Regions from separate parts of the Lysinibacillus sp. RC46 genome, predicted to be linked through region 2. Evidence: riboswitches for the same ligand, from Rfam matches in the RefSeq annotation. Region 2 holds a riboswitch; the other holds the start of a gene.
What was found. A riboswitch is a leader RNA that binds a small molecule or an ion and turns the genes downstream of it on or off. The one in region 2 is predicted to bind FMN.
Positions count from the first base shown of each region.

Region 1: it holds a riboswitch for FMN, as region 2 does, so the genes downstream of both, ABH966_RS00080 (ECF transporter S component) here and ribE (riboflavin synthase) in region 2, are expected to answer to the same signal.

Region 1 is NZ_JBGCCF010000001.1:9,001-20,006, forward strand. Features, by position in the region: gene ABH966_RS00055 (SpoIIE family protein phosphatase) at 1-339, shown strand, start outside; gene ABH966_RS00060 (ATP-binding protein) at 343-765, shown strand; gene ABH966_RS00065 (methyl-accepting chemotaxis protein) at 793-2,487, shown strand; gene ABH966_RS00070 (STAS domain-containing protein) at 2,542-2,928, shown strand; gene ABH966_RS00075 (sodium-dependent transporter) at 2,997-4,343, opposite strand; gene ABH966_RS00080 (ECF transporter S component) at 4,508-5,095, opposite strand; FMN riboswitch at 5,318-5,516, opposite strand; gene ABH966_RS00085 (RNA polymerase subunit sigma) at 5,811-7,118, opposite strand; gene sigX (RNA polymerase sigma factor SigX) at 7,115-7,648, opposite strand; gene ABH966_RS00095 (ATP-binding protein) at 7,732-9,507, opposite strand; gene ABH966_RS00100 (response regulator transcription factor) at 9,500-10,216, opposite strand; gene ccsB (c-type cytochrome biogenesis protein CcsB) at 10,374-11,006, opposite strand, start outside.
Region 2 is NZ_JBGCCF010000038.1:22,516-33,521, reverse strand. Features, by position in the region: gene ABH966_RS23625 (C45 family autoproteolytic acyltransferase/hydrolase) at 1-61, opposite strand, end outside; gene ABH966_RS23620 (spore germination protein) at 185-1,645, opposite strand; gene ribH (6,7-dimethyl-8-ribityllumazine synthase) at 1,816-2,283, opposite strand; partial or broken gene ribB (3,4-dihydroxy-2-butanone-4-phosphate synthase) at 2,645-3,235, opposite strand; gene ribE (riboflavin synthase) at 3,448-4,083, opposite strand; FMN riboswitch at 4,225-4,350, opposite strand; FMN riboswitch at 4,476-4,601, opposite strand; partial or broken gene ABH966_RS23600 (short chain dehydrogenase) at 4,830-4,991, opposite strand; gene ABH966_RS23595 (SDR family NAD(P)-dependent oxidoreductase) at 5,004-5,135, opposite strand; gene ABH966_RS23590 (YibE/F family protein) at 5,522-6,640, shown strand; gene ABH966_RS23585 (YibE/F family protein) at 6,640-7,419, shown strand; gene ABH966_RS23580 (HAD hydrolase-like protein) at 7,738-8,355, shown strand; gene ABH966_RS23575 (VanW family protein) at 8,802-9,794, opposite strand; gene ABH966_RS23570 (transmembrane-type terpene cyclase) at 9,976-10,599, opposite strand; gene pgeF (peptidoglycan editing factor PgeF) at 10,768-11,006, shown strand, end outside.

The DNA.
Region 1 (11,006 bases), on a different contig from region 2:
TATGTTAATGCGGCTCATCCATCTGGTTTCTTATTTGGAAAATACGGCGAGACGGTGTTCCTCCCAGCAAATACACCTATATTAGGGCTATTCCCGACCATTCCTATTAATAAAAAAAGGATACCTTTATCCGGATGGCATCGCATAATACTTTATACGGATGGATTATTGACAATCAATGATCAACAAGTTGTTGATATGGATTTTTTCCATTCCTATGCATCACACGATAATGGCTATGCCTTGGAGAAATTTTCCCAAAAATACGATTTATCCGATAATTATTACAACGATGATATAACAGTAGTTTCAATAACAATTACATTACAGGGTCGGTGATTGATGATGGAATTCATACTCAATGTAAATCCTGATACACAAGCTATAGCTTATGTAGATCAAGTTATAGAGAATTATACAAATGTATATAATTTACCTTTTAAAAGAGAATTACGATTTGTCGTACATGAATTAGTTATTAATGCTGTGGAAGCTGTTAAGAAAAATGATCCATATTCCGAAAAGGCTATTCAAGTACACGTATCTCATTCTAATAAAGAAATAAAAATAACAGTTACTGATGAAGCGAAAGGAATCGCTGAAAAGGATTGGGATAAGGCTCTACAATTTGATTTAAACGAACTGGATTATTCAGATCGTGGGCGAGGTTTATTTTTCGTTAAAAATATGGTCGACCATATTTGGTTTGAAAATATTTCTGAAACAAAATTTTTAGTTGGTATTTCAAAAAAGATTCATGTATAAAGTTAACGTAAAATTGGAGGAGTTTTCATGAAGCTGTCAATCCGAAAAAAAATGAGCCTGTTAATATTCGGGTGTATTTTGCTACTCACTACACTTTTAGCAGGAATAAATTTTTATGTTGCCAAAAATAATCTTTTAGAAAGCGCAAATACAAAGCTTTTATCAGATATTCAATTGAGCTATGAATATTTAGATGCTAAATTCCCTGGAGAATGGTCCATTAAAAACAATCAATTGTATAAAGGTGACGTCAAAATAGTAGACAATTTTGAGGTAGCTGATAAAGTCGGAGAGCTAACAAACGGAAATGTCGTCTCAATCTTCCAAAACGATACTCGCATTAGTACAAATATAGTCGAGAATGGAGAACGTGCATTAAATACAAAGGTTTCTGATGAAGTTGCGAAAGTTGTATTAGGAGAAAAAAAACGTTTTATCGGATCAGCAAATGTCTTGGGGAGTATGCATCAAGGAGCCTATGACCCAATTTTAAATAGCCAAGGAGATGTTATTGGCGTATGGGCAACAGCTGTACCTACCGCTCCATATATAAGTATTGCTACAAAGTCTGCACTTGAAAATGTAGCGGTCTCCTTAGGAATTGCCATTTTAATGATTGTTGGGATTAGTTGGTTTTTACAGCGACAAATCATCACACCCATTAATATTTTAAGTACAAATGCCAAAGATTTAGCAGATTTAAATTTAAATGTAAAATTATTAAACCCAAAAGGTAAAGATGAGATTGCTGTTTTAGCAAATGCTTTTAGTGATATGAAGAATCGATTAACGGAAACGATGACAATCGTAGCTGGTAGCGCCAATCAAATAGCTAACTCATCGCATTCATTAGCAGAATCATCACATCAAACAAGTGAGGCTTCTAACCAAATCGCACTTACGATGAATGAAATTGCAGTCGGTACTACGACTCAATCTGATCAAGCTGAACAAATAGTGTCTATGATGCAAAAAACAATCGAAGAAGTATCGACCAGTTTACAAAAAGCCGAGAATACGTTAAATAGCGCTATAGAATCGACCCATTTTGCACGCCAAGGTGAAGAGGCGATCAATGAAGCTATAAAACATTTAAGCGATGTCACACAAACAGTGTCTTACGCGACAGATTCTATCCAAAAACTCGGTAAACGCTCTGAAGAAATCGGTGGCATTATTACTGTTATTACGGGTATTGCGGATCAAACAAATCTACTCGCCCTCAATGCAGCCATCGAAGCAGCACGAGCAGGTGAGCAAGGAAAAGGCTTTGCCGTCGTTGCATCAGAGGTACGCCAGTTAGCTGAACAATCAAGTTTAGCATCAGGACAAATTACAAATCTCATTAAAGATATTCAGGCTGAAACCTCTGTGACAGTTCGCACGATGGAAAGTAATCTACTAGCAGTAGAGGAGCAAGTAACAATTATCAATAAAGGAGGAACTGCATTAAAAGAAATCGTTGAAAAGGTCGAAGAAACAGAAAACGGCGTTGAGCAGATGAAGGCTGCATTTACGAATGTAAACAACAACTCCTTAGGGGTTCAACAAGCCATTCAAGATATTTCCCGTATCATTGAAGACTCCGCTGCAGCAACAGAGGAAATTGCCGCAACATCGGAAGAACAATATGCAACTGTGGCAGAAATTACACAAAGTTCAGACGAATTAGCATCGATTGCCGATAAATTACAAAACGAAGTCAATAAATTCAAGTTTTAACTTCTATAGAATTAGAATTTCCTTACATGAAAAAGAAAATGGAGGCGCTATAGTATGGATCAGAAGAAAATTGCGATGGTTATTGACACAAAGTCTGATTATATTTTGATTGCGTTTACTGGCGATTTAGAATATGGGTCGATTGAAGAGATTAAAATTGAGCTTCAATCGTTAAGCTTGGAAACAAAGCATGGATATATTATCGATATGCAAAAGGTTACAAACATCGATAGTACCGGCTTTGGCATGATTGTCAATTTCGCAAAGAAAGTATCTGTAAAAGAAAAGAAAATCGCCATTATTGTTGTCGATGATTTCATTCGCAATTTGTTTGCTATTTCACAAGTCGATAAAGTATTCCCTATTACTAAAAGCGAAGAGCAAGCAAGACAGATCATTAAAGAAGGCTGGTTAGGTGAACTATCACTTAGCGAATACTAACCCTATCGTTGTCCCCCAAACATAAAAGTAAGTTGCATTCCTATTAAACGGAATGCAACCTACTCTTTTTAATACTGTAAAAGCATATTTACAAACACAACGATAATGACGAAAGGTACTACTATTAACATCAGTAGTCGATACGCTGAATAGAACCCCTGCCCCATTTGACTTCCTATTAATAATTCCTTCTTCACAAATTCTTTATCAACTACATACGCAATAAAGATAGCAATCAATAAGTTACCCAACGGAAGCATTAAATTAGAAACTAAAAAGTCAGTTGCATCAAAAATTGTTTTTCCAAAAATTGATACATCAGCTAATGTACTTGATGAAAGTGCTGCAGGAATCGCTGCAATAAAGACTACTACACCTAGTAGCATCGTCAATGCAGAACGAGACATACGTCCCTTCTCCATAAATGCCGCTACGATAATTTCATATAAACTGAAGGAAGAAGTTAGCGTTGCGAATAAAAATAATAATAAAAACATCGCTAAGAATATTTCACCAAATGGCATTTGACTAAATGCTGTTGGCAGAACCGTAAATAATAAGCCTGGTCCAGATGCCGGTTCTAAATCAAAAGCAAATACAACAGGGAAAATGGCTAATCCTGCTAAAAACGATACAAGCACAGTGAGAAGAACAACAGAGCCTGCGGAATTAGGTAAGCTCACATCTTTCTTTAAATAAGAGCTGTACGTCACAAGACAAGAAAATCCTACTGCTAAGCCAAAGAAGGACTGCCCTAACGCTTCCAATATAGCCTTTCCAGTTATATTAGAAAAGTCAGGCCACAAGAAGAATTTAACCCCTTCCATTGCTCCATCTAATGTTAAAGCCCTCACAACAAGCACAATAAACATAATGAATAATAAAGGCATCATCCACTTATTGGCCTTCTCTATACCATTTTGCACGCCAAGTGAAATGACTAATACATTTACTAGCGTAAACAGCCCTAAACCTAGCAATGTAATCCAAGGTGTTCCTACAATCTTTGCAAATAGTTCACTAGGATCCACGGAAGGATCAATAACAGCCCCAGTCACACCAAGGCCACTATATATAAAAATCCAACCTCCTACAACACTATAAAAACTTAATAATAAAAAACAGCCGAGCACACCCATACGACCAACCCAAGCCCAACCTGTTTTAGTAGGTGCAATTTTTTTATAGGCAGTCACAGCCTCAGACTGTGTACCACGACCTAAAATATATTCTGATAATAACATCGGTAAACCAATCAACAATGTAAATAGCACAAAAATCAGGAAAAATGCTCCCCCGCCACTTTGTCCAGTAACATATGGAAGCTTCCAAATTGCCCCCAGTCCGATTGCAGCTCCAGCCGATGCTAAAATAAAGCCTAGTTTACTAGACCACTGACTCTTTTTTTCACTCATCTCTTCAAACTCCTCTAACTTACTCAACTCTTCCTTATTCTACAATAAAATAATACAGTCGACTACATTAATTCTATATGTTACTTTTGCGTAATATTATCCAACACCTCAACCATTCTACATAAAAAACCTCGAACGCTTAACAGCTCGAGGTCTCATCCTAATTATTTTGTTAAATACATAGAACGCTGATGATCAATCCATTTACGCATTGTTGTGAATAGTAATGCCATGATGATAGTAATTAAAATACCTTTCACAATGTTAAATGGCAAAATACCAGCTACGATCATTTTATATAGTGAATCACCTACAACAGGCTCCATACCTAAAAAGTAAGTGTACATAGGTAAAAATACTGCATAGTTAAGGATGCTCATTCCTACTGCCATTACAATTGTTCCAGCAGCTAAACCTCCGATAAGGCCCTTAACTGTTTTGGAGCGATTAAAAACAAAGCTCACTGGTAAAATAAATAAAATACCTGTTGCAAAGTTCGCGATATGTCCTACCGGTACTCCCGTTGGCGTGCCTGAGAAAACCCAGTCCAACACATTTTTAAATAATTCTACTAAAATCCCCGCTACAGGTCCCATAGTGATTGCTGCTAGTAATGCTGGCATATCACTGAAGTCCACTTCCAAAAACATTGGAAATGGCGGAATCGGGAAATTAAAAAGCATTAATAAAAACGAAATACTGCTCAGCATACCAATCGTAATATACGATTGAAGTTTAACATTTTTCTTCATAGAAAACTCTCTCCTCTTTGCTGATTCAATCTCGCAAGAAGAAAGGTTACGACCTAATCAATTATTATCATGAAAAAACCCTTATGCAAAAGAGCATAAGGGAGAATAGGCATGATTAAAAAACGCCATTAATTAACTATTTTCTGAGCATACGCTGTGTGAAACCACATCGAAAAAACGCTCGTACATAGCTAAATTCATAACAATGAATGACGATCGTACCTCCATCTTCTCCCATCCAGACTTTAACTGTCGGCCTTGGAATTGCACCAAGTCAGCCATGCAAAAAAATTATTTGCACAGGTCGCGGGCTGAAGAGCCTTTAGTAAATCATGCGAGCTAATATGTCTTAAAGGAAACATTAGCGATTTACAACTCTATTACCGCCGGTCGGGATTTTCACCCTGCCCCGAAGATGAATCATTATTTTTTTATTTCATAGCCTTACTATAATGAATTATTAGAGAAAAGTAAATAGCTTTGCTTTAAAAAAATCCGATTAAACTTGTATGCTTTAATAAATACTCGTGAAAAGTAGCTTAAATCCTTATTCATCTCATCACCTATAGAGGCGAGAGACTTCGTAGGTGACGCTTCGCTTTCGCTACTGAAAATAATTGCTAAGTTAAATGACAAGAGCATTCACGCACATATAGTGGCGAGAATGCTCCAAAAATTTATTTATGTTCTGTTCGTCTATTTGTTGTTAGGCTGTTTATGGCATATATCGTTTATTGGCTCCTACAGGCTTTGGCAAGAATTTTTTTAAATCAAATCCTTCCCAGGTTTCCTGTACAACATTGTCTAAACGTATTTGTTGATCAAAGCTTGCAGCAGTGAGCATCATAGCTTCTATCAGTTGAGTTGCACGAACAGTATCCATGGTCGTTAAATCAAGCGGCTCATCAAATGTAACAATAACGCCTTCTGCTACTTCTTTTACAGTGTATGCTATATTTTCTGGTACAACTGAAACGTATACATCATCATTTTTATTTCGCATATCGGTAAGCGCTTCTGTTACAGTGGGAAAAGTCTTACGAGAATCGGGTGATAAATATTCAGCTCCATTTTCATCTTTATATAAATAATAATTAAAATGATTTGAGCTTGTTAATGCCTTAGGATTACTTGGCTCTTCTTCCTTGGAAAATTTGTAGGCTGTACCATCAGGATTTTCAAACTCAATATCTTTATACTCTGAATCTGAGAATGTATCCTGTAAAGTCTCTAAATATTCATTAGTATCTGCTGAAGCAACATCATAATCATTTTTCTCCGGCAATACATGAACTAGTTTATCGCCCTTCTCCTTCAATTCTCCTTTATATGGATGATAGTTAGTAAAACCATTTGCTTTCTCATCAATTTGCGGCGCATACTTTTCATACATTTGTAATGTTGTAGGCTTTTTCTTCGGAAAATCAGTGGCAACTCGTTCATTTGGAATGATATACGTCATCGGTACGCTTTTCTTATCACGATTTGCCAAACCAATATGAAACACTACTGCTTCTGTTAAATCTTCCTCATAAACAGATGATCGTAGAGACATAATCCTTGAATGTTTTGCTACTATGTTGTTGGATTCCATAATCTTATCCTGGTTGACAAAGCTTTTCGCTGCTCGACTATCCTGCGATGTTGAATATTGAGAGGTTTCAGGAGCACTAGCCTGGTCTAATTTTACATCATTATGATTCATGAACATAGAGCCTGTAATTACTGTTAAAGCGAAAACTGCTGCAACACTCATAAAGATTGGCCATTTACGAACTTTCTTCTTTGTTGTTGCAGTCTCGGTACTTTCTTGTTGCGTAGGAATACTGTGTTGTTGCTCTTGCGATGTTATTTCATCATCTATTGGTTGTTGTATAGCTTCTTGAAGATGGACATTATCCTGCAAGCGAGCATCTGTCAATAATCGATTTAATATTTCTTCTTTTGAACGGCGGTCAGAAAGCTTAGGGGCATTATTTAATAGATGCTCTAGTTGATCATCATCAAATTGGTTATGTGTCATTGCCGTTTCGCCTCCTGTTCTCTAACCTGTTGTAGCTGTTGCCGTAAAAATTTAATGGCACGATGCTGAGTGGTTTTTACCTTCGCTTCTGTCCAATCTAGTATTTGTGCAGTTTCTGCAATCGATAAGTCTTGAAAGTAGCGCATAATAATGACCATTTTTTGGTCACCTGTACAGTGTTCGAGTGCTACTTGCACCTGCATAAATTCATCACTGGCCTGCAATACGTCCTCCGGTGATGGTGTGGTTGAATGTAGCTGTTCCGTTTCCCAATCAAAAAAATCAAGTGAATGTTTTTGACGTACAGCCTGCTTTCTAAAATGATCAATAGCGACATTTTTAGCAATAGCAAAAAGCCAAGTCTTTTCACTGCTATTTCCTGCGAACTGATCATATGAGCGCAATACACGAACATAAACCTCATGCGCTAAATCCTCAGCAAGTGTACGGTTTTTTACTAAATAAATAAGAAACTGGAACACGTCTTGATGATATGCATCGTATAACCGATGGAACACGGAGTCATTCAAAGCACTCCACCCCCGTTCTATTTATATTTGTCGTCTAAATGTCCACAGAAGTTACATCCAATTAATACCACTCTTTAATAGTATTAATCAAAAGGTAAATAAAACGTGAAGGTAGTCCCCTCTTTCAGCACACTATCTACCATAATATTGCCTGAATGTGCCTTGACAATATTTCTAGCAATAGCTAAACCTAGGCCAGTTCCGCCTTTAGAACGTGTACGTGCCTTATCTGCTTTATAGAAACGTTCAAAGACATATGGTAAGTCCTCTTGCGGAATACCATGCCCTGTATCCTGAACAGAAACCTTGGCAAAGGTTGGTTCCTGCTCAACCTTCACTGTTACAGACCCTTCATCAGTATGACGAAGAGCATTATCAACTAAATTTGTTAAAACCTGTTCAATTCGATCCTCATCTATACTAATCGAAGCTTCGTCATTAAATTCACTGTCAAATATTAGACGAACATGTTTCTCTTTTGCCACCTGTGCAAATTTTTGAGTAATACGTTCAAATGTTGAATTAATCGGGAGCTCATCTTTGTAAAGCGTCATATGCCCCGATTCCATACGCGCAAGGTCTAATAAATCTGTTACTAGACGTCCCATACGTTTCGATTCATCATAAATAATTTTTGTAATTTCATTACGTTCTTCTTGATCTTGAATAAAATCATCATCCATTAGAGCCTCTGAATAGCCTTGGAGCATCGAAATTGGCGTTCGTAGCTCATGAGACACATTGGCAATAAAGTCTGAACGCAGTTTTTCTAAACGATGCTGCTCTGTCATATCACGAATAACCGCAACCGCTCCACGTATCGATTCCTCACTATAAAGAGGGCTAATCGTAAACGTATAGTAACTTCCATCCATCTCAATTTCTTCTTCAAGCTTATCCTCAAACATCAGTACATGATCGAGCATATGATAAAGCTCTGGCGGAATTGGCTTCGCACTTTGTGATCCCTTATTAACAAACCACGTTTGCATTAAACGGTCCGCTGGCGGATTACTTAATAATATTGTACGATCACGATTAAACGTAATAACTGCGTCTGTCATCGATGTTAATATATTGGAAAGCTGTTCATTTTCTTGATTGATCACTTCTAGATTGTGTTTCAATTGACGGCCCATTTGATTGAAGGCAACTGCAAGCTGGCCAATTTCATCATTTTGTGTAGTCGGCATCTTCGCTTCAAAATTCCCTTTAGAAATTTCAAATGCCAGCTCACGCATTTTACGTAATGGTGACGTAATACGTGATGAAAGGAAAAACGCAAAAAATGTCGTCAGCACAAAGGCAATGAAAGCAGATAAAAAGACAATTTTCGTCGTCTCTTTCGATGTTTTATGCAGCGCATCCGGACTTTGATAAATAAAGACAGCCCCGTGTACAGCATTTTCCACATTTAGCGGGAAACCAAGCACAACATACGATTCCAACTTTTCTTTGTCTGTAGAAGACGGCATCATCATTTCCTTAATAATCGGTTTATCTGATTGAAAAACTTCTTGGAACGATTTATTGGCTAAAATCATATCCTGTATTTCTTTTTTATTGACACCTTCCTGCATAGCGAAAGAAATTCTATCATGGTTAATAGCAATAAGTGCATTTGTACTTTCAGGTAAAATATCTTTTAATAATTCCGAAGTCGATTCTGCTGTTTCATTATCATCTACTATACTGGCAACTGTTGCTGCAGTTTGACGCAAGGAGCTTTCTGCTTGTTGCATATGGTAATTCTGAAGAAATTCAAGCATTAAAACCGTGAAAACAAACAATACAAATGAAACGAGAAGCAATATGGTTACCCATAGCTTCCCGACAACACTGTTCCATATTCTATTCATTGACAACCTCAAATTTGTAACCAACGCCCCATACAGTAACAATCATTTTTGCAGCGTTTTCAGATACACGGTTGAGCTTCTCGCGTAAACGTTTTACATGTGTGTCAACTGTACGTAAGTCGCCAAAGAAATCATAATGCCAAACTTCTTTTAGTAATTGTTCACGGTCAAATACTTTGTCTGGTGATTTAGCTAGGAAATAAAGCAATTCATACTCTTTAGGCGTTAAATTTACTTCAATACCCTCTGCTGTTACACGGTGCGCATCATGATCAATCATTAAATGTTGGAACACAACTAAATCTTTTGAAGAAGAAGCATTTGTCGAAGGTGAGAATGCTTGTGAACGGCGTAATATAGCCTTCACACGTAACACAACCTCACGAGGACTAAATGGTTTTACAATATAATCATCTGCTCCAAGCTCAAAGCCTTGTACGCGATTCGCTTCCTCGCCTTTTGCAGTTAATAAAATAATTGGTGTTGCTGCACGTTCACGGATTTCCGCACAAACTTCAAGCCCGTCTTTTTCAGGCATCATAATATCTAATAAAATACAGTGATACTCTTTTTCCAAAGATTTTTCGATCGCTTGTTCACCATTTTCTGCCTCGTCAACAAGGTACCCTTCTCGCTCTAAATACATTTTTAATAAGCGTCGAATACGATCCTCGTCATCTACTACTAATACTGAAATATTTTCTGACACTTTCACGATCCCTCTCTTCTAATCTTTCTCTACCTTCTATTGTACATGGTACAGCACTTATTGAAAAGAAAAGAAAGCCTTCTTGCCACAGCAAGAAGGCTCTTCTTTCCAATACTAGCGACGTAAAAATATCATATATGCTCAAAATCAACTTAGTCTATGCTGATGCGTATGAGTGTAAACCTGCAAGAATCAAGTTAACAGCAATTAAGTTGAATAAGATAATTCCAAAACCAATTAATGCTAACCATGCAGATTTTTCACCTTCCCAGCCTTTCGATAAACGTAAGTGTAGGAATGCTGCATAGAATAACCATGTAATAAGTGCCCATACTTCCTTCGGATCCCATCCCCAGAAACGACTCCACGAAAGTTGTGCCCAAATCATTGCAAAGATTAAAGCACCTAACGTAAATACTGGGAAGCCGATTATTACTGAACGATAACCAATTTCATCAACTAATTGTAAATTTACTCGTTTGACAAAAGGTTGGAAAATCGCACTAATTCGACGTCGTGCAATTAATCGAATCAATAAATATAAAACAGACCCTACTAATAATGACCACACAACTGATGTTAATTTCTTCGCATTAATGAGCGGAGGCATTTCTACTAACGGAGACATGCCATGTTCTTCAACCGCCTTATATTCATTCATACCAAATAGTGGCGGCATTTTGTATTCAATTTGACGTCCATTACCCTCTTTATCAACATAAGTATATGTTGAATCGTAACCCATCAAACTAAAAACGGATGTAGCAATTACGAAACCAACGACTACTAC
Region 2 (11,006 bases):
TTTGATAGTAACTGCCCCTTACATTTATAACTTTTACGATTAATTCTTCATAAGATCTCATCACTTTTCTCTCCTTACCTACTGTAATTGGTTTTCTATATTCATCTTAAAGCTTCAAGTAAATATAAGGTCAAGAAATAAAAAGATCAGGCCTATAAAAGCCTGATCTCTACATTCTAAATATTTATTTTTTCCTACTCGATGTCTTTGTCTCATCCTGTACATTTAAGAATTTGGGTCGCGTACGATAACCTGCAGGAGATAAGCGAACTAAAGATCTTTTAATGTCCGTCCAATCTAAATCTGCGCCCATACTTAAGTACGGAACACCTAATACTCGTAAGTTTGCGGTATAAAGAAGTATGAAAAACACCGAAATGAAGAATCCAAATAATCCTAAAAAGGCAGATGCTAAAATGATGATTACCCTGAGAATGCTCATCGCTGTTACGATGGACTGATTGACAAGTGTATAGGCTGCAATACTTGAAGTAGCTATAACTACAATCATGGAAGCGCTCGTAACACCCGATTTAATAGCTGCATCTCCAATAATTAATCCCCCGACAACACTTATTGAACCACTGATAACATTGGGTAGATGAATATTTGCTTCTCGAAATAATTCGAACATAAAAAGCATCATTAATATTTCAAGAGTAGTTGGAAATGGGAGTCCCATTCTTGATTCAACGACAGTTGCCAATAGGATGAATGGCAGTTGTTCTTGATGGTGGGTCGTTAATGCAAGCCAAAAACCTGGTAAAAGTATACTTATTAAGATAGCTATTATTCGTAGTATACGCTCCATAGAACTTACAATAATCGGATACTCATTATCCTCACCGGATTTAAAAAGTAACATTGAATTAGCCGGGGTAATGATGGCATATGATACTCCATCAACTATAATGATAATGCGTCCTCTACTTAAAGCTTGTACAGCAAAATCAGGGCGTCCAGTATAATCGTGTCTAGGTAGAATTTTTGCACTTTGCTCAATTCTCTCCATCAATAAATCCCCACTAAATACAACATCCGTATCAATTCGTTGCAGCTGTAGTTTTATTTGCTCAAGCATTTTTTGATTGACGATATCTTCAAAATAAAGTACAGCTACAGTTGTTTTGGATCGTTTACCAAGTTCATATGTCTCAACACTTAATGAATTAGTAGGAATCCGTTTTCGTAATAAAGCAATATTGATAAAAACATCCTCAATAAAATCATCTCTCGGACCTTTGACAACTAATTCAAGGGTTGTTTCTTTAGGCTCTCGATTCGGTTTTTTAGCGATATAGCTTGAATATAACAAATTCATATCTTCAAAATAAAGTAAAACATGTCCTTTATAAACTCTTGTAATAGCTTCATCTTTACTTGTTATTTTCTGAAGATGGGGAACGTGTAAATTGTTTTGTATATGTTCTTCTAACATTTCCTCTGTTGTTGCAGTAAATAATGATTGAACTCGTTGCACAATAACGGTCTGCAGTAACCGCTCATCAACCATCGCTTCACATTTTATCAAATGTACTTTATGTTGCTGAAAGGAATACTCTTGGAATATCACATCAGCAGAGCGTTGAAATAGTGACTTCAAAGATTTCAAATTTAATTCTTGTTCCATTGAAGAAATATCCATCAACTCCTACTGAGCCAGCCCCTAATTAGTACATTTATGAGTAATAACATAAATACACTTACGGATATTTTCCCCATTGTCTAAAAAAATATTCAAGAAAACTTTAATGTTTATAATACTTTTTCAGAATAATTCATCTGCGAAATTTTCATACTATTATTAGGAAAAATTTATCCAATCATCTTCTTTAAATTTGCCATTTCAATAGCGGACATTGCTGCATCATAGCCTTTATTTCCTGATTTAGTCCCTGCACGCTCAATCGCTTGTTCAATATTTTCTGTAGTTACAATGCCAAAAATAACAGGTACATTTGTAGTTAGTGACACATTTGCAATTCCTTTTGCTGATTCATTACATACATAATCATAATGTGTTGTTGAGCCACGGATTACTGTACCTAATCCAATAATTGCATCATATTTCTTTGTTTCAGCTAACTGTTTCGCGATGAATGGCACTTCAAATGCACCAGGAACCCATGCTACATCGATAGAATTCTCATCCACACCATGACGCTTTAAACCATCTAATGCACCGTCTAATAATTTGCTTGTAATAAATTCGTTGAAACGACCAACTACTACTGCTATTTTTAAATCCGTACCAATTAATTGTGCTTCAAATGTTTTAACCATTTTGAATCTCTCCTTTATTATTTAGTCTAATCATCATAACGTGGGGTTGATTTCCGTTCCGACTGGGCGCTTTGTTATTGCTGTCGCTACGCTTTCGCGCAGAGCAGAGCTTCCTGAGGGCGTCCGATGAGCCCCTTCGCTTGCGCTCCAGGTTCTCGGGCCAACACGATGTTGATCACGAGTTATCACAGGACGTGATGGTTTTAGCCTTCGTTCCTCTATCCGCTAATCCTCAAGGAGTCGCCCAGTCTCCACTCCAATCAACTTATATACATAAAGTACGTTTTAACAAATGTCATTCCAAACTTTTGTTGATGATCCTTTATATTGTCTGTGTGTTTTCTTCCATTATTTGTTTAAGACGATAAGTGGCCAATGCTTCAATTGAAATCATTTTTAAATCATGTTGCGCTGCATATTTAACAAGGTCATTAAAGCGTAGCATTTTGCCATTGTCCCCCATAATTTCACAAATAATGCCCGCAGGAATACTATGACACAGCTTGGCCAAATCAATTGTAGCTTCCGTATGTCCTCTACGCTCTAATACACCATTGTCCTTTGCAATTAACGGGAATACATGGCCCGGTCTACGAAAATCCGCAGCTTTTGCCTGTGGTTTTAGCATTTTTTGTATAGTCATTGCCCGTTCAAAGGCGCTAATTCCAGTTGTTGTGTCTACATGATCTATACTAACGGTAAATGCCGTTTGATGATTATCAGTATTAATACTAACCATTGGCTTTAATGCTAATTTTTGTGCAAGCTCCTGTGAAATCGGCGTACAAATAAGACCTCTTCCATAGGTCGCCATAAAGTTAATCGTTTCTGGGGTCATAAATTCCGCAAGTGCGAGTAAGTCCCCTTCGTTTTCTCGGTCCTCATCATCTACTACGATAATCATCTTCCCTTGTTTTAAATCCTCTATTGCTTCTTCAATTGAATGTAGCAATATCGCCACCTCCAGTTCTTAAAGTGTTATTAGATCAATTATGCCTCGGCATAATTGCGTCCGGATTGCTTAGGCCTGCAAGCATGACGTTGGTCACTCAACCGTTTCCACAGAACGTGGCGTTCTTAGACTAAGTTCCTCTATTTCAGCAGATGTTTTTTGTACCGAAAGCGTAGCGACAGGTACAGATGTTTTGGCTTCGCTGAAAGAAGTTAAAACCCGTTTTTTGCTAAGAAGTCTCTTGAAATGGTTGGTTCCTGTCCATACTTAAGTTGATGCAAAATGTATTTTCCAACTAAATCAGTTTCTACATTGACGAGATCACCAATTTTTTTCATACCTAAAATTGTTTCCTTGTATGTGTGAGGTATCAGTGATACTGTGACACCGTTTTTCTCGACATGAAAGAGTGTTAGACTCGTTCCGTCAATTGTGATGGAGCCCTTTGGAATACAGTAGCTCGTTAACTCCTTCGATAGTTCAATATCAATATAGACTGCATTTGCTAATGGCCGCTTGCGCACTATTTTCCCTACCCCGTCAACATGTCCGGATACAAAATGACCACCGAAACGTCCATTAGCTGACATAGCGCGTTCTAAATTTACCGGATCTCCAACTGCGAGCTGCTGTAAATTTGTTGCGCTCACTGTTTCAGGCATTACATCCATCGTTAGCTCTTGTTCATTAAAATATATCACTGTTAAACAAACACCATTGACCGCTATACTGTCCCCTAGCTTTACATCCTCTACCATTTTCTTTGAAATAACGGTGATTTTCATACTTTGTCGATCGCTTTGCATGGTTTTTACGGTGCCAATATCCTCAACAATTCCTGTAAACATCTTTTCACCTGCTTTCATTCATTTAATAATTTCCGCTCAAACAAAAAACCCCTTAGAATAAAGGGGTTTGGGAGTTCATATACATAAGACGTCAACAAATAAACCTTATGGATATAATATTTTTCCATAGGCTGTCATCTCATCGTTCTTCTCCCATCCAGACTGTCACTGTCGGTTTTGGATTTGCACCAAATCAGCTTGCGCTCACGGACTTTGAATTTCTTCATCACCGCCGATTGGGAATTTCACCCTACCCCGAAGAACTACTGCTATTCAATTTTTTAACCAAATAAAACAAAAACTACTTCCCGACTATAATATGGGAAGTAGTTAACATAAAAGCATACTCAAATACACCTTATAAACTCAAGCGAATTTAAAAAGCTCACACTTTTACCCTTCTCCCATCCAGACTATAACTGTCGGTTTTGGATTTGCACCAAATCAGCTTGCGCTCACGGACTTTGAATTTCTTCATCACCGCCGATTGGGAATTTCACCCTACCCTGAAGGATATTTTTATTTAGCTAGTTCTTACGATAACACTAATTTATTTTATTATCCAGATAATTCTTTATAATTTTTTTCTATAATTCATTTCACATTCGCAAGTTTGCCTATCGTTGCGTTTGTAAATTGCTACAAAAACAATAAATTTATACAGTCAAACTACCATCAACAGAGACAACAGCACCAGCCATGAAGCTTGCTTTATCTGATGCTAAGAATAGGACCGCTTCTGCAACTTATTCTGGTTCACCATGGCGTCCCATACATACACGTGACATTTCTTCTGGTACGTACCCTGTTTTTTCAAGTGTTTCACCAACACTTTGAAATAATGGTGTAACGATGCCGCCTGGACACACAGCATTAATACGAATACCTTTATTTGCATACTCGATCGTGGCGCCTTTCGTTTAACCGATTACCGCATGTTTACTTGCGCAATATACAGCGATACTGTGTTCTGGACGAATACCTGCCGATGAAGCAGTATTAAAAATCGATCCTTTACCCTGCTTTTCCATTACTGGAATAGCACATTTCATGCCAAACCATTCCTCTTTTGACTAAATACTGCCTAACCTGGCCAGTATCAATTCAACTATCGCGTCCTGAATAATGGCGATTTCTCCTGTATTTTTTCGCTTCCTTCACATGCTATGTTGTACCATCCCATTTGTCATAAGCAAAAAATTAATAAACACTTACATAATGAATAACAATAATTTAATTATGCTAAAACTAACTAAGTAAGCTAAAATCTACTATATAATTAAGGAACCTCTATTCAATTAGCACGTTACTTTATAATGGCATTTTTTAAATCTGCTTGACATTAAAAAATTAGTGATATTGTGAGTCATTTTCGTGCCATTTTAACAATGAACGCATAAGTACAATCAGATTCCTTTCTCACATTGGAGGCTTTTTATTGCAAAACATCTTGAAAAAAAAATCTAAATTTATATTTTATACCTTTATCGCAATTTGCTTTATCGCTTCTGTTTTTTTCGTTTATCACAACGAAGCATTTTATGATCGTCCAATTGCGGAAGTTATAAAAACGGAATTAAAAGAATCAAACCCTGTAACAGATATGTATGAAAATGAAGATCATTTATATACTCAGCAAATTACAGCTGTATTAAAAAATGGTGAAAAAAAAGGTAAGCTTATTCATTTTACAAATGAGTATTCAGCATCTGGGGCTTTTGATCAAGAGTACCATGTTGGGAATAAATTATTTGTTTCCATTAAAGTAAATACAGACAAAAATGGAGATTTAACTGGGGCTATTTTAGACGTGAAACGTGATCAGTTTGTCTTGATAGTGGCGTGGATTTTTATTTTTGCTTTGCTAATTGTCGGTAAAAGACAAGGATTATTTTCAATCATCAGTTTAATTGTAAATTCGCTTGTATTATCATACGCTTTGGATTTATATATAAATTCTAATATAAATTTGATATTTATTAGCGGGGTATGTGTTCTTTTATTTACGGTCATTTCTTTAATTCTCATTAACGGCTTGAATGAAAAAACATATGCAGCGATAATGGCAACACTTATAGGAACATTTATTTCTATATTGATTAGCGCTTTAGTTTTGTGGATTACATCCGAGAATGGGCTTCGATATGAAGAAATGCAATTTTTAACGCGACCATATCGAGTGATTTTTATGGCTGGCTTATTTATTGGAGCACTAGGAGCTGTAATGGATGTCTCCATCACAATGGCTTCTTCAATGTTCGCTTTATTTGAGCAAAACGAAGAAATATCTGACCAAGCATTGAAAACCTCAGGGATGGACATCGGGAAAGACATTATGGGAACGATTACAAGTATTTTGTTTTTTGTTTATATTTGTGGCTCAATCCCTATGTTGATTTTATATTTAAAAAACTCTTATCCATTAGGGCAAACACTTTCCATGAATCTTTCATTAGAATTAGCTAGGGCCCTAGCAGGTGGAATCGGTGTTGTCTTAACGATTCCAATCAGTTTATACACTTCTATTTTTTTCATTAATCGAAAGAGGGCAAAATAATGAATGTATTAGTATGGTTAACTGCCATTTTATTCATATTGATGATTGTTATCGGTGGAAAAAAAGGAGTACGATCTTTTCTATCTTTATTTTTAAACTTTGGAGTACTCTTTATCACCATCTTTTTAATGACCAATCAGAAAAATAGTCCAATTATATTAACGCTCATTGCCTGTACCGTCATTAGCTGGATTAGCTTATTTTTTATTAATGAAATGAGTAGTAAAACAGTAACTGCATTCATTTCTACAATGATTACGATTGTAATTTTATTACTATTCATTGTTTTTGTAACGGAGAAATCAATGATTCGAGGATTCGGGGAAGAATCCTCTGAAGAGATTAGCATATTTTCTCTTTATATTGGCGTCAATTTTGTGCAAATTGGAGCTTCCGTTATTATTATGAGTACGATTGGAGCAATTTTGGATGTTGCCATTTCTATTGCTACTTCCATGCATGAGATTCTTCATCATAATCCGTTAATTAGCAGAAAAAAATTATTTACATCAGGTTTAAGCATTGGAAGGGACATTTTAGGTACAGATACAAATACATTATTTTTCGCTTTCTTTGGTGGATATTTAAGCTTGCTCATTTGGTTCAAAGATTTATCTTATTCAATTGGTGAAATCATTAATTCTAAAGTATTTGCCACTGAACTTATTATGATATTTTGCGCAGGTATTGGAATCGCACTTATCATTCCTATCACTTCCTCGGTAAATGCATATTATTTAACAAAAAAACGAGATACAACATCACAAGATGCTTCATAATAGTCGTACCTGTCATCCAGCTCAATACTAACGGATGACAGGTACTTTTTTTGTCCATTCAACTACATAAAAACTGTATAGATAATTTCATTATTGATTTCGACACATTTTTCGGTACAATTTTTACCAAAGAAGTTGCCATAAGCCCCTTTACCCTGAAAAAATATTTACCCATTCGAAAAAAAATTATTCATCTGGGGTCATTTATAATACGCTGTTACATATTCTGTATAATCATGTCATTATTTTAAAATAGGCAGTAACATTTTCAAGAAAAAGACGTCTTTACAATTAGATGATTAAAGGAGAAAGTTTGTCATGAAATATATTATCTTTGATTTTGATGGAACACTGGCTGATTCAACAGCAGTGTTTACATCAGCTTGGAATACGATTGCGCAAAAGTATAAATTTAAAGGAATAGAGTTAAAGGAAATCGAATCATTAAAAAAACTATCTATAGCGGAACGCAGTAAATTATTCGACTTCCCTATGTATAAATTGCCCATGATTTTACCACAGTTTTATCGCCTGTACCGCCAGTCATTAAATGATGTTCACCTTTATGATGGTATTAAAGAAGTCCTTACGGAAATTGATCAAAGAGGCTATAAAATCCTTATTATTTCCTCCAATTCACAGGAGAACATTTTAGAATTTCTAAAAATGAACGGTATTCATTGTGTGTCAAATGTTCTTTCTTCAAACCGTATTTTTGGAAAGGATAAAGTGATAAAAAGTTTTTTAAAGGACTCAGGCATTACACCTTCAGAAGTTATATACATTGGTGATGAACAAAGAGATATTGTAGCCTGCAAAAAAGTGGGCGTGCCTATTATTTGGGTTAGTTGGGGATATGATGCTATTGATGTTGTACAACAAGAGGATCCCGAGTACAAAGTAGCTACACCACAAGAAATTTTAAATATCATATAAGCTAAGAGGATCATAGCAATTAAAAAATGGCTATGATCCTCTTGTTGTTGAAAAAATTATAGTGGGAATGATTTAAAGTGTTCAGATATACCACTGTCGCTCCGCTTTCGCACATAAAAAACATTGCTGCAGCTTCATTTTATTAGAGGAACAGATTGAAGATACATATTAAGCGAAGTGGTTGATTGGAGTGGAGACTGGGCGACTCCTTGGGGATTAGCAATAGAGGAACGAAGGCTAAAACCATCACATCCTGTGATAACGCCTTCGTGACTAACATCCTGCTGTTGCCGCTGCCGCTACGCTTTCGCACAAAAAAAACATCTGTTGCCCTAAGCGGCTCATCGGTCGCCCCCAGGAAGCTTTGCTCTGTGCGAAAGCGAAGCGTCAGCAACCAAGCGCCCAGTCGGAACGGAAATCAACTCCTCGTTTTGTAAAGAGCAATACTATTGCTTTTTCAAGATTTCTACATATTTTTCCGCTGTTCTTAACTCAACTGTAAGAGAATTTTTACTATAGCTAGCTTTAATTAAAAAAGGTACGTTAGTTGTATTTTGAAATCTGAAATCTAAGCCACCATAGGAAACTGTAGCGTCTCTTCCTTTTGGAACGTACCCGACATCTAAAGAATGGTGATGACGTTCAACAAATTTTACTGGTATTTGATCAACCGCATTAAATAAGGTTGAGGACGTTTGACAGATACCTCCCCCAATGCCCATCACAACCTTTTTGTTGATGATTTCTGGTGCAGGCTGATAACCATTTACTTCGTCCCTAGGTCCAACGACTGTATTAAAGGAGAAAGAATCTCCACTTCCAACGATAACATTATTAATTGCCTTCGCAGAAAGTTCAATATTTTTATTTCTTCCTACATCATGCGTATTGAAGTAAGTTGTATAGGATGCCACAACCACGTCTTCTAAATATGGAATATCTTCAAAATTATAGCCGCTTTCTGTAACAGATAGAGGCATCTCCACTGTACCACCAGTTGCTGATGCTTCTAATATTCTCTCTACTAATTCACTTTCTTTTAAAACAGTTAAAGGACTACCTTTAATTACTTTTCCTTGATCGTCCAGCTTATCAAGTATCATACGCTTATCATAGCCGGTTGTATTTTCATTCCCTCTCGCTAAACCTTTTGCTAATTGCTCAATTTGTTTTGTATACGATAGTCTATCACGTTCATAGTCCATTTCTTGCGGTGAAATGGTTTGTACGATGGCTTGTGTAGAAGGATCTACAATTTCAACAACGACTGGCTCTGCTTGTTGTTGTTCAAAGGTAACAGGCTTTTTTACATCATCAGCTTTATGCTCTGACTCTTGAACTTGTTGTTCTTGTTTTTTCTCATCCGCAGATTTCCCCTGACAGCCAATTAGCCCAATCGTACAAATAATACATAGTGTGGTTATCCACTTCTTTTTCAAATAAAACACCTTCCCTATCTTCATACTACAGAGACATCTTATTCGTGTATTGCTGATAGTGTGTTTCATTTCATTATTTTTATTTGTTTATAAAATGAAAACACTCTACAAAGTTGAGTGACATTGTAGAGTGTTTTCATTTTATAGATGCAGGGCACGGTACATCCCTTTATCAATTTTTTCATTTTGCATATTTCACATTAAACCTAAAGATCAATACTATATAAATCCAATCATAAATAAAAATTGCAAGCGAAATGATAGTAATCAATGGTGTTCTAAAATACAAATAGAAGCAAACTGCTGCTAACACAGTTCCAATCATTTTACAAATGGCTATGCCCATTGATTGTCCACTTAAATTCCCTCTTTGAATGAATAAGGCGATAAAAAGCCCTGACATCATCAGATTTTGGAAAAACGCGGCATATATGCCTGCCGTATCTTTGAATTCATGCATCATCGCTAAAATCGTGAGAAAGCTTACTACGAGTGTTATGAAAAAAGATGTATAAAATACCTTTCTCGGAATAATTTTTTTATACTCCTTATAACCATAAAGTAAAAATTGCATCAAAATGAAGATATCCAAAAGAAACCACAGGAAAGTAAGGATCCTTTGCAAGTCATTTAGCGGATACATAAATGAAAAAATAAATTCCCATGAAATATTGGCACAAATTGCGGCCATGGGCATCCCATATCTCTTATCCTTTATTCCTTGTTTGATGATTAATATATATGTAATAATCCAAAATAGCCACATGCCGAATTGGGAAATCAGTATGAATTTTTCTTGAGTCAAATCTACAAACTCCTTCCCTCTAATTATCATTCTTCGATTACTATATGTGAAGAAATCAATTCTTTATGTCAAAAGAATTGTAGAAAATACTCAAGGCTCTTAAAAATCTTAAGAGTAAGCGCCTATACATTCATTAAGCAATCATATATAGTAAGACGAGGTGATGATATGAAAAATAAAATTTATTTTGATAACGACCAATTTATCGCAGGCACTACCTTAAAGGATGACATCGAACTAGAACAAAACAATATGGCACTACATACATGTGTGAATGAAGCTGATGTGCTAGAAAACCGAGAAAAATTGGCAACTACATTGCATTGTAACTTGAATAATTTTATTTGCACTCAACAAACACATAGTGCCAATTTCCATAAAGTCACGATTTCTGATAAAGGACGCGG